Regions from separate parts of the Planococcus massiliensis genome, predicted to be linked through region 2. Evidence: riboswitches for the same ligand, from Rfam matches in the RefSeq annotation. Region 2 holds a riboswitch; each other region holds the start of a gene.
The links. Region 2 has a riboswitch for lysine ahead of dapA (4-hydroxy-tetrahydrodipicolinate synthase). Riboswitches for the same ligand answer to the same signal wherever they lie in the genome.
Positions count from the first base shown of each region.

Region 1 (3,762 bases), 1.6 Mb from region 2:
GCGGCAGGTAAAGCGCGATAAAGGAAAGTATTTTGGCCCTTATCCGAATGCGTATGCAGCGAGTGCCACAAAAAAATTGCTCGACCGGCTTTATCCGCTTCGTAAATGCCATACGATGCCGGACCGCGCCTGCCTCTACTATCACATGGGGCAATGCTTGGCGCCTTGTGTGAAACCTGTTGAAAAAGATACTTACCGAGAAATGATTGATGATATTTCCCGGTTTTTAAACGGCGGTTTCCGTGAAGTGAAACAGGACCTCGTTGAAAAAATGTCGGAAGCTGCAGAAAACTTGGAATTTGAGCGGGCGAAGGAATACCGTGACCAGATTTCCCATATCGAAACGGTTATGGAAAAACAGAAAATGACGATGAATGACTTTACGAACCGGGATGTCTTTGGCTATGCCATTGATAAAGGCTGGATGTGTGTACAGGTGTTTTTTGTCCGGCAAGGCAAGCTGATTGAGCGGGACGTTTCGTTATTCCCGCTTTACCGGGACCCGCAGGAAGAGTTTATGACATTCCTCGGACAATTTTATGAACAATCAAACCATGTAAAGCCGAATGAAATCTTATTGCCGGAAGGCGAAGATGCGGATTTGGTTCGCGAATGGCTGGATATGCGCGTTCTTATTCCGCAGCGCGGAAAGAAAAAAGACTTGGTGGCGCTGGCAAAGAAAAACGCTGAAATTGCCATCAAAGAAAAGTTCCAGTTGCTTGAACGCCAGGAAGAGCGCACAGTCGGAGCTTGTGCGGAGCTTGGCGAAGCGATGAATATCGAAACGCCGCTTCGCATCGAGGCATTTGACAACTCCCACATTCAAGGGGCCGATGCCGTTTCTGCAATGGTCGCTTTTGTAGACGGCAAGCCTTCCAAAAAAGATTACCGGAAATATAAAACGCGCAGCGCGTCTAAACCGGATGATTACGCCGCCATGCGCGAAGTCATTCGCCGGCGCTATACACGTGTTTTGCGCGACAACTTGCCGCTTCCTGACCTGATCGTCATTGACGGTGGGAAAGGGCAGATGGAATCGGCCCGGGAAATTATCGAAGACGAACTGGGCTTGTCTATTCCAATTGCGGGCCTCGCAAAAGATGCAAAGCACCAGACTTCCCAGCTGTTGTATGGCAATCCCGTAGAAGTGGTGCCTTTGAAGCGGACGAGCGAAGCGTTTTATCTGCTACAGCGGATTCAAGACGAAGTTCACCGTTTCGTCATCACTTTCCACCGGCAGCTGCGCGGCAAAAACTCGATCCAGTCGGCGCTTGATGGGCTGCAAGGCGTCGGGCCTAAGCGCAAACAGCAATTGCTGAAGCATTTCGGCTCCGTCAAACGCATCAAAGAAGCGTCAATTGACGAGTTAAAAGAGGCGGGGATGCCGGAAGGCTTGTCTCAAACGATTTATCAGCATTTTCAAAATGAGACATTGTCAACCGAGTAGTAACATGTTATCGTAGAAGAATAATTGAATCACTTGGAAAAGTGATGATAGAGGTGCGGCCGTCAAGAGTAGCCATTCGGAGATTTGCAGAATCGATGAAGAATGGAGAAAGGGACGCCCGCCGAAGTGTGCTGAAGTTTGCAACTCGCATGCTGGTCCTGCATTTAATAAGTGCTGGGCTGTCAGAGTTTATCTCTGGAGGGCTATCTCACATGGACGTTTTTCGTATTCGTACATGCTAAAGAGGTAGTTTGCCGGTCAATCGGCGAGCTGCCTTTTTTATTTGGCAGGCAAAGCTATATCCAGTCTTTGCTTTTCATGTTGAGGGCCACATCGAAAAAATGTGGGAGTGAATGGAATGAAAACAGTTGTCATGAAATTTGGAGGAACATCAGTCGCAACTCCGGAAAAAATTATCGGTGTCGCGAAAAGAGCCATTGCTGAAAAAGAGAAAGGCAGTAGAGTCGTAATCGTCGTATCTGCGATGGGGAAAACGACCGATACATTGTTGGGGTTGGCAAGCGAGATATCAGCAGAACCGCCGAAGCGGGAGATGGACATGCTGCTAGCTACAGGGGAACAGGTGACCATTTCACTGCTCGCCATGGCATTTAAAGCGCTTGGCCATGAAGCTTTGTCGTTTACCGGTTGGCAAGCGGGCATCGAAACCGAATCGGTGCCGCGCAATGCACGCATTGAACAGATCCATACCGATCGGCTGGAAAAAGTATTAGACAATGGCTGCTTCTGCGTAGTGGCAGGATTCCAAGGCGTTGACAGAATCGGCAATATTACGACGCTTGGTCGCGGAGGGTCCGATACGACAGCAGTGGCGCTTGCCGCTGCCTTAAAAGCAGACCGCTGTGATATTTATACCGATGTGGACGGCGTCTATACATCGGATCCGCGCTTTGTCGGCGGTGCCCGGAAGCTCGAGCAAATTTCCTATGACGAAATGCTGGAACTCGCCAATCTGGGGGCTGGCGTCCTGCATCCAAGAGCTGTCGAATTTGCGAAAAACAACCAGGTTTCCTTGTCGGTCAGAGCTAGTTATTCCGATGAACCCGGCACAATTATACAAGAGGTGGTCACTGTGGAAAAAAATCTTATCGTCCGAGGCGTCGCTTTTGAAAAAGGCATTGCGCGCGTCACTGTCACATATAAAAAACCGTTTAATGGTTCATTGGCAAATATCTTTACCAAGCTTGCCGAACACCATATCGATGTGGACATCATCGTCCAGAGCATTACGGATGCATTCCCGCCGTCCGTTTCGTTTTCCATCAAAGAAGAAAGCCTGGAAGAAGCGCGCCGGGTGCTCGAACAATACAAAGAGGAAATCGGCTTTGTCTCCTGCGAATTTGAAGTAGGCCTCTCGAAAGTCTCCATTGTCGGATCCGGCATGGTTTCAAATCCGGGAGTCGCCGCGCAAATGTTCGATATTCTCCGCATGGAAGAAATTCCGGTGAAAATGGTCAGCACCTCAGAGATTAAAGTATCGGTCGTTGTGCCGCTCGATGAAATGCAAAAATCAGCGAATGCCTTGCACAGAGCCTTTGGTTTAGATGAATAAAAAAGAAAACCCCGATAAACAGATTCGGGGTTTTTTCATGGAAAAGAACAGTGATGGCTCAAAAGTGAGGCTATGCTTTTTCACGCAGATCCGTTTTTAAGGTGATCCGCACGAAATTCTTTTTCGGGAAAACTTCTTCGTAGGCTTCTGTCAAGAAACCGCCCACTTTTTGTTTTTGTTCAGCCAGAAAGCCGGCTTCCAGTTTAAAGCAGCGATTTTCGATTTTGTTGGGGTGGAGTGTATAGGTGGTTTCATCCTTGCCGGCCTTTTCCAAGGACAATTGGCCAAAATTTGCTTGGCTAAAAAAATCAGGTGCTTCTTCCATCGCGAAAAGAGGGAATTTGCGGGCAAGCGATTTCCCGGCCCAGTAAAGGATATCAGCCTCGTGCTGGCCTAAAACTTCTGATAATACATAGTCCCGTATAATTTCATAACCGAACTCCTGATCGGTTTCCGCATCTTTTACAGTCATGTCAAACCCACTTTCAGTATAATAAATTAATAGTAAGAATCACTTAGAAATATGCTAGTTGCCTTGACGCTCCAATAGGGGCGGAGTACAATAAATATGTCATATTATTGTATCATGATGTTGGTTGCAGTCAATGGATGCTTTCGTAACATATCGTTTGCTCTTTTTTCTGCGTATTATTGCTTGAGGGAGGTAAAAGTTTTGGACAATCGTGAATTTTTAATGCGCAGGTTACATTCTTTACTCGGAATCATTCCAGTAGGGCTGTTC
Region 1 covers NZ_CCXS01000001.1:2,067,189-2,070,950, reverse strand. Annotated here, with positions in the region: gene uvrC (excinuclease ABC subunit UvrC) at 1-1,447, shown strand, start outside; lysine riboswitch at 1,488-1,661, shown strand; gene BN1080_RS10225 (aspartate kinase) at 1,806-3,020, shown strand; gene BN1080_RS10220 (YslB family protein) at 3,091-3,492, opposite strand; gene BN1080_RS10215 (succinate dehydrogenase cytochrome b558 subunit) at 3,715-3,762, shown strand, end outside.
Region 1: it holds a riboswitch for lysine, as region 2 does, so the genes downstream of both, BN1080_RS10225 (aspartate kinase) here and dapA (4-hydroxy-tetrahydrodipicolinate synthase) in region 2, are expected to answer to the same signal.

Region 2 (3,762 bases):
CGGGCGCTCTTGTTCAATCACCGTTTTTACTTGTTCCGCACTTTGCCGGGAAACGTGGGCTGTACCGATCAGCACAACCTCACGACCATCCAGCTGGATGCGTGTAATATTTTCTTCCTGCATGAATTTACTTCCTTTATAGAACCTAATTTCCCCTCGCGCGCTGCGTGAAAAGACTGTCTATTTCAATAATGAATCACATTGCTGAAAATATCAATGCCGGACTCTTCAGTTCTTCAATTTTCCTCGCTTTCCCGTTACAGGCCTTTGGCGTTGAATGTATCGCCCGCTTCCAGGTTTCCGGCTTTAAATCCTTTATAGAACCAGGTTTTGCGCTGTTCAGAAGTGCCGTGCGTAAAACTTTCAGGCACGACGTAGCCGCGCGAGCGCTTCTGAATTGTGTCATCGCCGACCGCACTGGCAGCCGTCAACGCTTCATCCAAATCCCCTTCTTCCAGCAGGTCCATGCCTTGCGCATGATGGGCCCAGACTCCTGCGTAATAATCGGCTTGAAGTTCCAACTTCACTTGCAGCTTATTATATTCCTCTTCACTCAGTTGATTTCTGAGCGGCTGCACTTCCTTCATTACGCCGAGCAGGTTCTGCACATGATGGCCGACTTCGTGGGCAATCACGTAAGCCATTGCGAAATCACCGGGTGCTTGGAACTGATTCTGCAGCTCTTCATAAAAACTGAGGTCAATGTACAATTTCTGGTCTCCCGGACAATAGAACGGACCGACTGCTGCTCCCGCTGTTCCGCAAGCTGAATTTACGCTGCCATCGAAAAGCACTAAGGTCGGCTCCACGTATTCCATGCCTTCCTCTTCAAAAACCTGCGTCCATACCGTTTCCGTATCCGCCAGGACAACCGCCACAAAATCGGACAGCTCCGCTTCCTGCTCCGTCTCCACATAAGGTTCATTCGTCTGGGTTCCGCCAGAACCAAGGCCGTCCAATACCGCTCCCGGATCACCGCCAAGAAACGCCACAAGCAGCACAATCAGCAAACCGCCGATTCCGCCTCCGGCAACTAATTTTCCGCCGCCTCCCGAGCCTCTCCGATCCTCTACGTTTCCACTCGCTCTTCTACCTCGCCACTTCATCAAACCACTCCTTAAACAGCCTCTTTCTTCCGTTATACCCACATTTACAAGTTTTCAAATCAATACTCAGAAAGCCGGTATACCAAGAAGCGTTCCCGAAAATCCTTTCCGGAAGCAGGCAATTCCATCTCTTCAGCCAGTTCAAATGGCGTCCAATGCACCAAGTAATCAATAAAGTCATCCGAAGGAAAAAAGAGGATCAAGTCGATCTCCCTTGTTTTTTGTTCATAGGATTCCAGAATATTGTTCAAAACGCTGATGAAAATCTGGACTGAAAAAGGATTAAAAAAATAGAATTTATTGTCCGCCGGCTGAATGCGGTAATCTTGTGCCAGACACTGGATAAACTGGATTTTACCTGCTGTTTTCCATTTCTTTTCATAGGCCATCAAATTTTCCAGCGCCTGTCCATGAAAATGGGGATTCATTTCGACGCCAACAGTTTTTGCCCCGAAGCGGTGGTGAAGGTAAAAATTCAAACGCCCTTTTCCGCTTCCAAAATCGACGATGCGATCCGAATCAGCTAAGCTGTACCGGGCAAATAATTGATCAAGAAGCGCGTAAGGCGTCGGTTCATATCGATGATGGTGAACCGATTCGGGAAAATCATGCTGGATTTCCGAGGTCTGTATATGCAATTCTTTGTCCCGGCGCTTTTCTTCTTCCATACTGATCTCCTCCTTTTTTCAAAAAGCATTCCACATGGCTTGCAAATTCCTATTTTTTTTGATATGGTCTAGCTAATTCAATATTTTCTTGCCCGATTATTCCGGGTGAGGATAGAGGAGCAAAGACCATCAGTACGCTTACCGAGGAGTATGGGATCCGTTGACGTATGCTGAAAGGGGAATTTGCCGAAGCGATGAAAGGCTCATAACCGCCATCGCTGGTTCTGCATTGAAAAAATGCTGGACTGTCATATAGGAAACTATATGGAGGGCTATCTGACACAAAGAAACAAAAAGCATGACATTGTTTCTATGGCAGCAACGAGACCCTCGTTGCTGCTTTTTGTTTGTTAAGGACCAACCCGTTAACCGCTGAAAGCAAACTAAAAAATGAGAAAAGGGTGGTATGATGAATTTCGGACAAGTAGTAACAGCCATGGTGACGCCATTTGACGCACAAAGCGATATAGATTTCGGGGCAACACAAAAATTGGTGGAGCATTTAATTGCGAACGGCACCGATGCATTGGTGGTGGCCGGAACGACCGGTGAGTCCCCTACACTATCGACAGATGAAAAAATTGCCTTATTCGAATTTGTCGTTAAAACCGTGAACGGCCGAATTCCAGTAATTGCAGGAACCGGCTCCAATGACACACGGGCTTCCATTGCATTGACGCGGGCCGCAGAAGAAATGGGCGTGGACGGCGTGATGCTGGTGACTCCATATTACAATAAGCCTTCCCAGGAAGGCATGTTCCAGCATTTCCATGCGATTGCGGCTTCAACCCGCCTCCCGGTGATGCTTTATAACATTCCTGGGCGCAGCGTTGTAAATTTGTTGCCGGAAACCACTATTCGCTTGTCGGCTATCGACAATATTGTCGCAATTAAAGAAGCGAGCGGCAATCTGGACGCCGCAGCAGCCATCATTGAAAACACTCCAGCGGATTTTGCCGTCTACAGCGGTGATGATGGCCTGACCGTGCCGATGCTTTCGATCGGCGGCCAAGGAATCGTCTCAGTGGCAGCCCACGTTATCGGAAATGATATGCAGGAAATGATTACGCTTTTCAAAGGCGGCAATGTCCAGGAAGCAGCAGCGCTGCACCGGAAATTATTGCCGGTCATGCATGCGTTGTTTGCGGCGCCAAATCCAGTGCCCGTTAAAACCGCGTTGAACTTAAGCGGCGTTGAAGTCGGCAGCGTGCGTTTGCCGATGGTCCCGTTAAATGAGCAGGAACTATCCGCACTCCAACAAGTGCTGGCAGAAAGCCCGGCCAACCTTTCTAAACTATAAAAACCTGGCCCTTTCAAAGCAAAACTGCTGAAGCAACTATCGCTTCAGCAGTTTTTTTATTGATTGTCTGTAAGTTTTTTAAACGTCTGTTTTAAACTGCCTCCAAGCGACAGCTCGCTAATGTCGATTCCCAAGCTGATGATGGTCTGGGCAATTTCCGGCCGGATGCCGGTCAGCATGCTGTGCACTCCGATCAGCTTCAGCGACTGCGTCACCCGGATGATTTGTTCCGCTACTACCGCATCGACTTTTACAACGCCTGATAAATCCAGGATCAAGGTGGAAATTTTTAACCGGCTCGCTTCCATTAACGTCTTTTCCAAAATGTACTGGGCCCGGTCGATATCAATTTCGCCAATCAGCGGCAAAATCGCAATTTGGTCATTTACAGGAACAACCGGTGCAGATAATTTCATAAATTCATCGTGCGCATCTTTCAGGCTCTTTTGATAAGAATGGATATAGGCGAAACTGTAAGAATAAGCGGCATGGTCTAACAGAGTATGGAAATACTCCATAATTTCAAACAGGCGTTCAAGCTTGATTTGATTTCGCATCGCTTCCGTTTTAATGAGTTTGCCGATATGTTTTCGGTAAAGAGACGTCTCTGCCAAGGCCGCATCAAGCGCCATGTTCTGGTCTAGAAAATAATTGCCGGTTTTTTCTCCCCACATAGAAATTTCATCAT
Region 2 covers NZ_CCXS01000001.1:451,739-455,500, reverse strand. Annotated here, with positions in the region: gene BN1080_RS02310 (TraB/GumN family protein) at 1-123, opposite strand, end outside; gene ypfJ (KPN_02809 family neutral zinc metallopeptidase) at 258-1,106, opposite strand; gene BN1080_RS02300 (SAM-dependent methyltransferase) at 1,166-1,774, opposite strand; lysine riboswitch at 1,879-2,057, shown strand; gene dapA (4-hydroxy-tetrahydrodipicolinate synthase) at 2,184-3,074, shown strand; gene BN1080_RS02290 (STAS domain-containing protein) at 3,131-3,762, opposite strand, start outside.

Region 3 (3,762 bases), 1.8 Mb from region 2:
CCGCATTGCCCATGCAATGATCACTGCATAGTAGACGGATATGACGAATGATACAAAAACAGCCCACCATCCCATCCATTCCAATTTCTTCCCGCTCATTCTGAAGAACGATAGCGGTGCCGATCCCCGGTATTTATGGCCAATGGTGAATTCCAAAATAAGAATTGGTATCCCTGCGGTTAACAGAGCGAATAAGTACGGTATAAAGAATGCTCCTCCACCATTTTCATAGGCAACATATGGAAAACGCCAAATGTTCCCTAAACCTACCGCCGAGCCGACAGCCGCCATGATAAATCCAGCGCGCGTACCCCATTGCGAACGTTCCATCTCTCTTCCCCCTTAGTATCCTTCCAATTTTCTTACAGAAAAATAGGAAGTTTGTTTATTTTCAGATTATTGCTAATCTAAAAATAGTATAACGAGGGAGTTTGCCAAAGTAAAGATAATTTCTCGTTTTTTTAATTAAAGCTATTTCTGGAATAATAAAAAAGCAGAGAAAGTTTTTCCCTGCTTTTGCAATCACTTTATATTCCCATGTTTTTCTGACAAGATTGTACGTTTTGACCAAACAACGAATAATATCGCTAAAATAACAATTACCACTCCTAAAGCCAGCAAAAGGGAATTGGTAAAACCTATGACAATATACCCTACTGCCGCAATTACTGCAGCTGTAATCGCGTATGGCAACTGAGTAACGACATGGTCCATATGGTTGCTCCCAGCTCCTGTAGAAGACAAAATCGTCGTATCAGAAATCGGCGAACAGTGGTCGCCGAATACAGCGCCAGCTAAAACTGCTGACAACGTCGGCAATAATAATTCCGGTTCAGCTTGAGACATGATTTGCCCTGCGATCGGCAGCAAAATACCGAATGATCCCCAAGAAGTACCGGTAGAAAAAGCCATGACACCTGCCAGCAAGAAAAGCAAGACCGGCAAGATGGAAGTCGGCATATTTGCTTCCGTCACTACATCCGCCAAATACTGTCCCGTTTCCAGGTTGCCAATCAAATACGTCAATGACCATGCGAATACAAGGATCAGAACCGCTCCAATCATCGATTTGATTCCAGCGAAAATTCCTTTTCCTACCCAACCGGCTGTCGCTGTTTCATTTTTTCGCATCTGCAATAGATAGAGAAGAATGGAAGTTAAAGCCCCGAGGCCTCCGCCCACTAATAATGAGGCCGGAACGTCCGTGTTTTCGAAAATCAGCCAGATATCAAAAACCTGATCTGAGTTTTGGTAACCCGTCCAAATCATAGCCCCGACTGTTCCGGCAACCAATACCAAGATCGGCAACAATAAATCAAGAACCCGGCCATGGGAATGGCTTGGAAATTCCTCTTTCATTTCGCCCGGAATTGTTTTAGCCGGATCGAACAATTGGCCTTTCGTAATTGCCAGCTTCTCATGCTTTTTCATTTCACCAAAATCCACATCGCGGATGGCTACAAAAAAGACAATGGCTAGGGAAGCGACCACGTAGAAGTTCATTGGCGCCATCCATATAAAAGCTTCCAGAGCGGAGGACTCAACATAAGTTTGGCCCGCTAATATGGTAGCTACAATACCGATAATGGCAGCGCCCCAGCTCGATACAGGCGACACCACACAGACAGGCGCAGCTGTCGAATCGATAAAATAAGCGAGTTTCGCGCGTGATACTTTATAACGGTCCGTAATCGGACGGGCAACTTGCCCTACTGCCAGGGCATTGAAATAATCGTCAATGAAAATGACAATCCCTAAAATTACTGTTACCACCTTAGCGCCTCTTCTCGATTTAATCCGAGTAGATGCCCACTCCGCAAAAGCGTGGCTTCCGCCAGACAAGCTGACAAAAGCGGTGATGACTCCTAAAAGTAGCAAGAAAAGAATAATGAATACATTATAAGCATTGAAGCCCCCGTCCCAAAAAATAATCGCAAAAGACATGTAGAGCTCTTTTAATGCCGCTACCGGCGCAAATGAAGTGTAAATAAATGCTGCCGCGATAATCCCTGCTCCAAGGGACAACAGTACGCGCCGCGTCAATAATACCATCGCAATGGCGATAATTGGCGGCAAAATTGAGAAAATCGTATTCTCCATGAAAAAATCCTCCTTTTTTAGTAGGATGGAAGAGAAAAAAGGCTGATTGTCTCCCCAAGGGTACAATCAGCCTTCTACAATTCGTCTGTGTGATCAAACATCAAACATCCCTGTAGCTCTTCATTTGCGCAAAACGCAAATGACAGTGCCATTCTTCTTCAGAATGACCCCAGCACTTTTTCCATTGACTGTGAAAAAAGAACTTCGGCAAAATTTCCTTTCAGATGCGTTCAACGTTGTCAAACTCGCGCACCGTACTGATAAATTCCGCAGCCTCTACCCATCGATATAATTTATTTCTTAGTTAGCATAGCCCATAATTAAGACAAAATCAACTGTGTTTCAAGTTCGAATATTCTTTCATTTTAACGTTTTGCTTCTGAAATATTGGCTAAATACATCCCGCAGGAATTCAGGCATAAAGTATTTTTTCGGAGCGCGTTTCAAGGACGGGAAAAAATAGCCGAACGTGAACATATCCAAAGTGATCAGTTTATAGGTTTGGTCTGGATTCGCTGGAATTTCCCCGATGAATAATTGCCGATTCTCCATGGACAGATTGATGCGGATCATTTTGCCGAAAACCGCTCCCCGGAAACCCATCCCTTTCAATTCAATTTTCGGCCAATCGGCATTCAACGATTGCAGATAAATTTCTTTCAGCTCGGCGCCTGTCAATTCGATTAAACAAGGATTGATCGGATGCGGCAGCATCTTATGAAAATCGTAGCGCGTCGCTGTCCCGAGCGGCATATTTTCCATAAAGAGGCCTGCATTGAAGATGGCGCAATCCGCACCTGAAAATTCAATCATCGCTTCCCCAAACATCTCAGCAAGTTTCGAGTCCCTAAACCAGTCTGCATCCAGTACCTGTTCATTGTAGAAAATTGGATCATTCAATTGTTCTTTGCCTTGTGCAATGAGCAAATCATCAAAATCTTCTTCTACACTTTGAAGCAAAGCTGTTTCGATTAAATCCGCTTCTTTGGCGCCGGTTTCTAAATCGACCGCGATATGGCCGATGTACATGCCAAATTTGCCTGCCGCTCCAAGCAATGTATCCCCTATTACTTTCCCTTCATGGAAAATGTGGTGGGTGTGTGCGCCAAGCAAAACATCGATTTCCGGACATAACTCCACTAGCTGTTCATCTTCTTTTATGCCGAGATGAGACAGGCAGATGATGAAATCCGCTTGATCTTTAACCGTTTCAACGGCTTGAACAATTGAATCCTTCGCATCGGTCACTGTCCATCCCAAACGCCGATAGAACGGCGTGAATTCGGCTGTAGCCCCGACCAAAGCCAGCCTTATCCCGCTCTTTGTTTCCATTACATGAAAAGCTTTTGCCCATTCTGGGCGGCTGCCATCCAAATCAAATAAATTCGCCACAATGACTTCAAAATCCGCTTGCAGATAAAGCGAATTGAGCTCTTCTTTCGCCAAGGTGATGCCTTCATTATTGCCGATGGTCACAGCGTCGTAGCCTGCGCCGTTCAGCAATTCGATATTCCCTTTACCGGAAGTTCCTTCGGTGAAAGGGTGCGAGCGGTCCACGTGGTCGCCAATATCCAGGACTAGGCAAAAATCTCCCGCTTCTTCGTGCCAGCGCTTTCGCTCTTTCAGTAATGACCGGATGCGCGGCCAATTTGCAAAATGGCT
Region 3 covers NZ_CCXS01000001.1:2,270,208-2,273,969, forward strand. Annotated here, with positions in the region: gene BN1080_RS11310 (sodium-dependent transporter) at 1-330, opposite strand, end outside; gene BN1080_RS11315 (Na+/H+ antiporter NhaC family protein) at 523-2,100, opposite strand; lysine riboswitch at 2,206-2,387, opposite strand; gene BN1080_RS11320 (bifunctional metallophosphatase/5'-nucleotidase) at 2,461-3,762, opposite strand, start outside.
Region 3: it holds a riboswitch for lysine, as region 2 does, so the genes downstream of both, BN1080_RS11315 (Na+/H+ antiporter NhaC family protein) here and dapA (4-hydroxy-tetrahydrodipicolinate synthase) in region 2, are expected to answer to the same signal.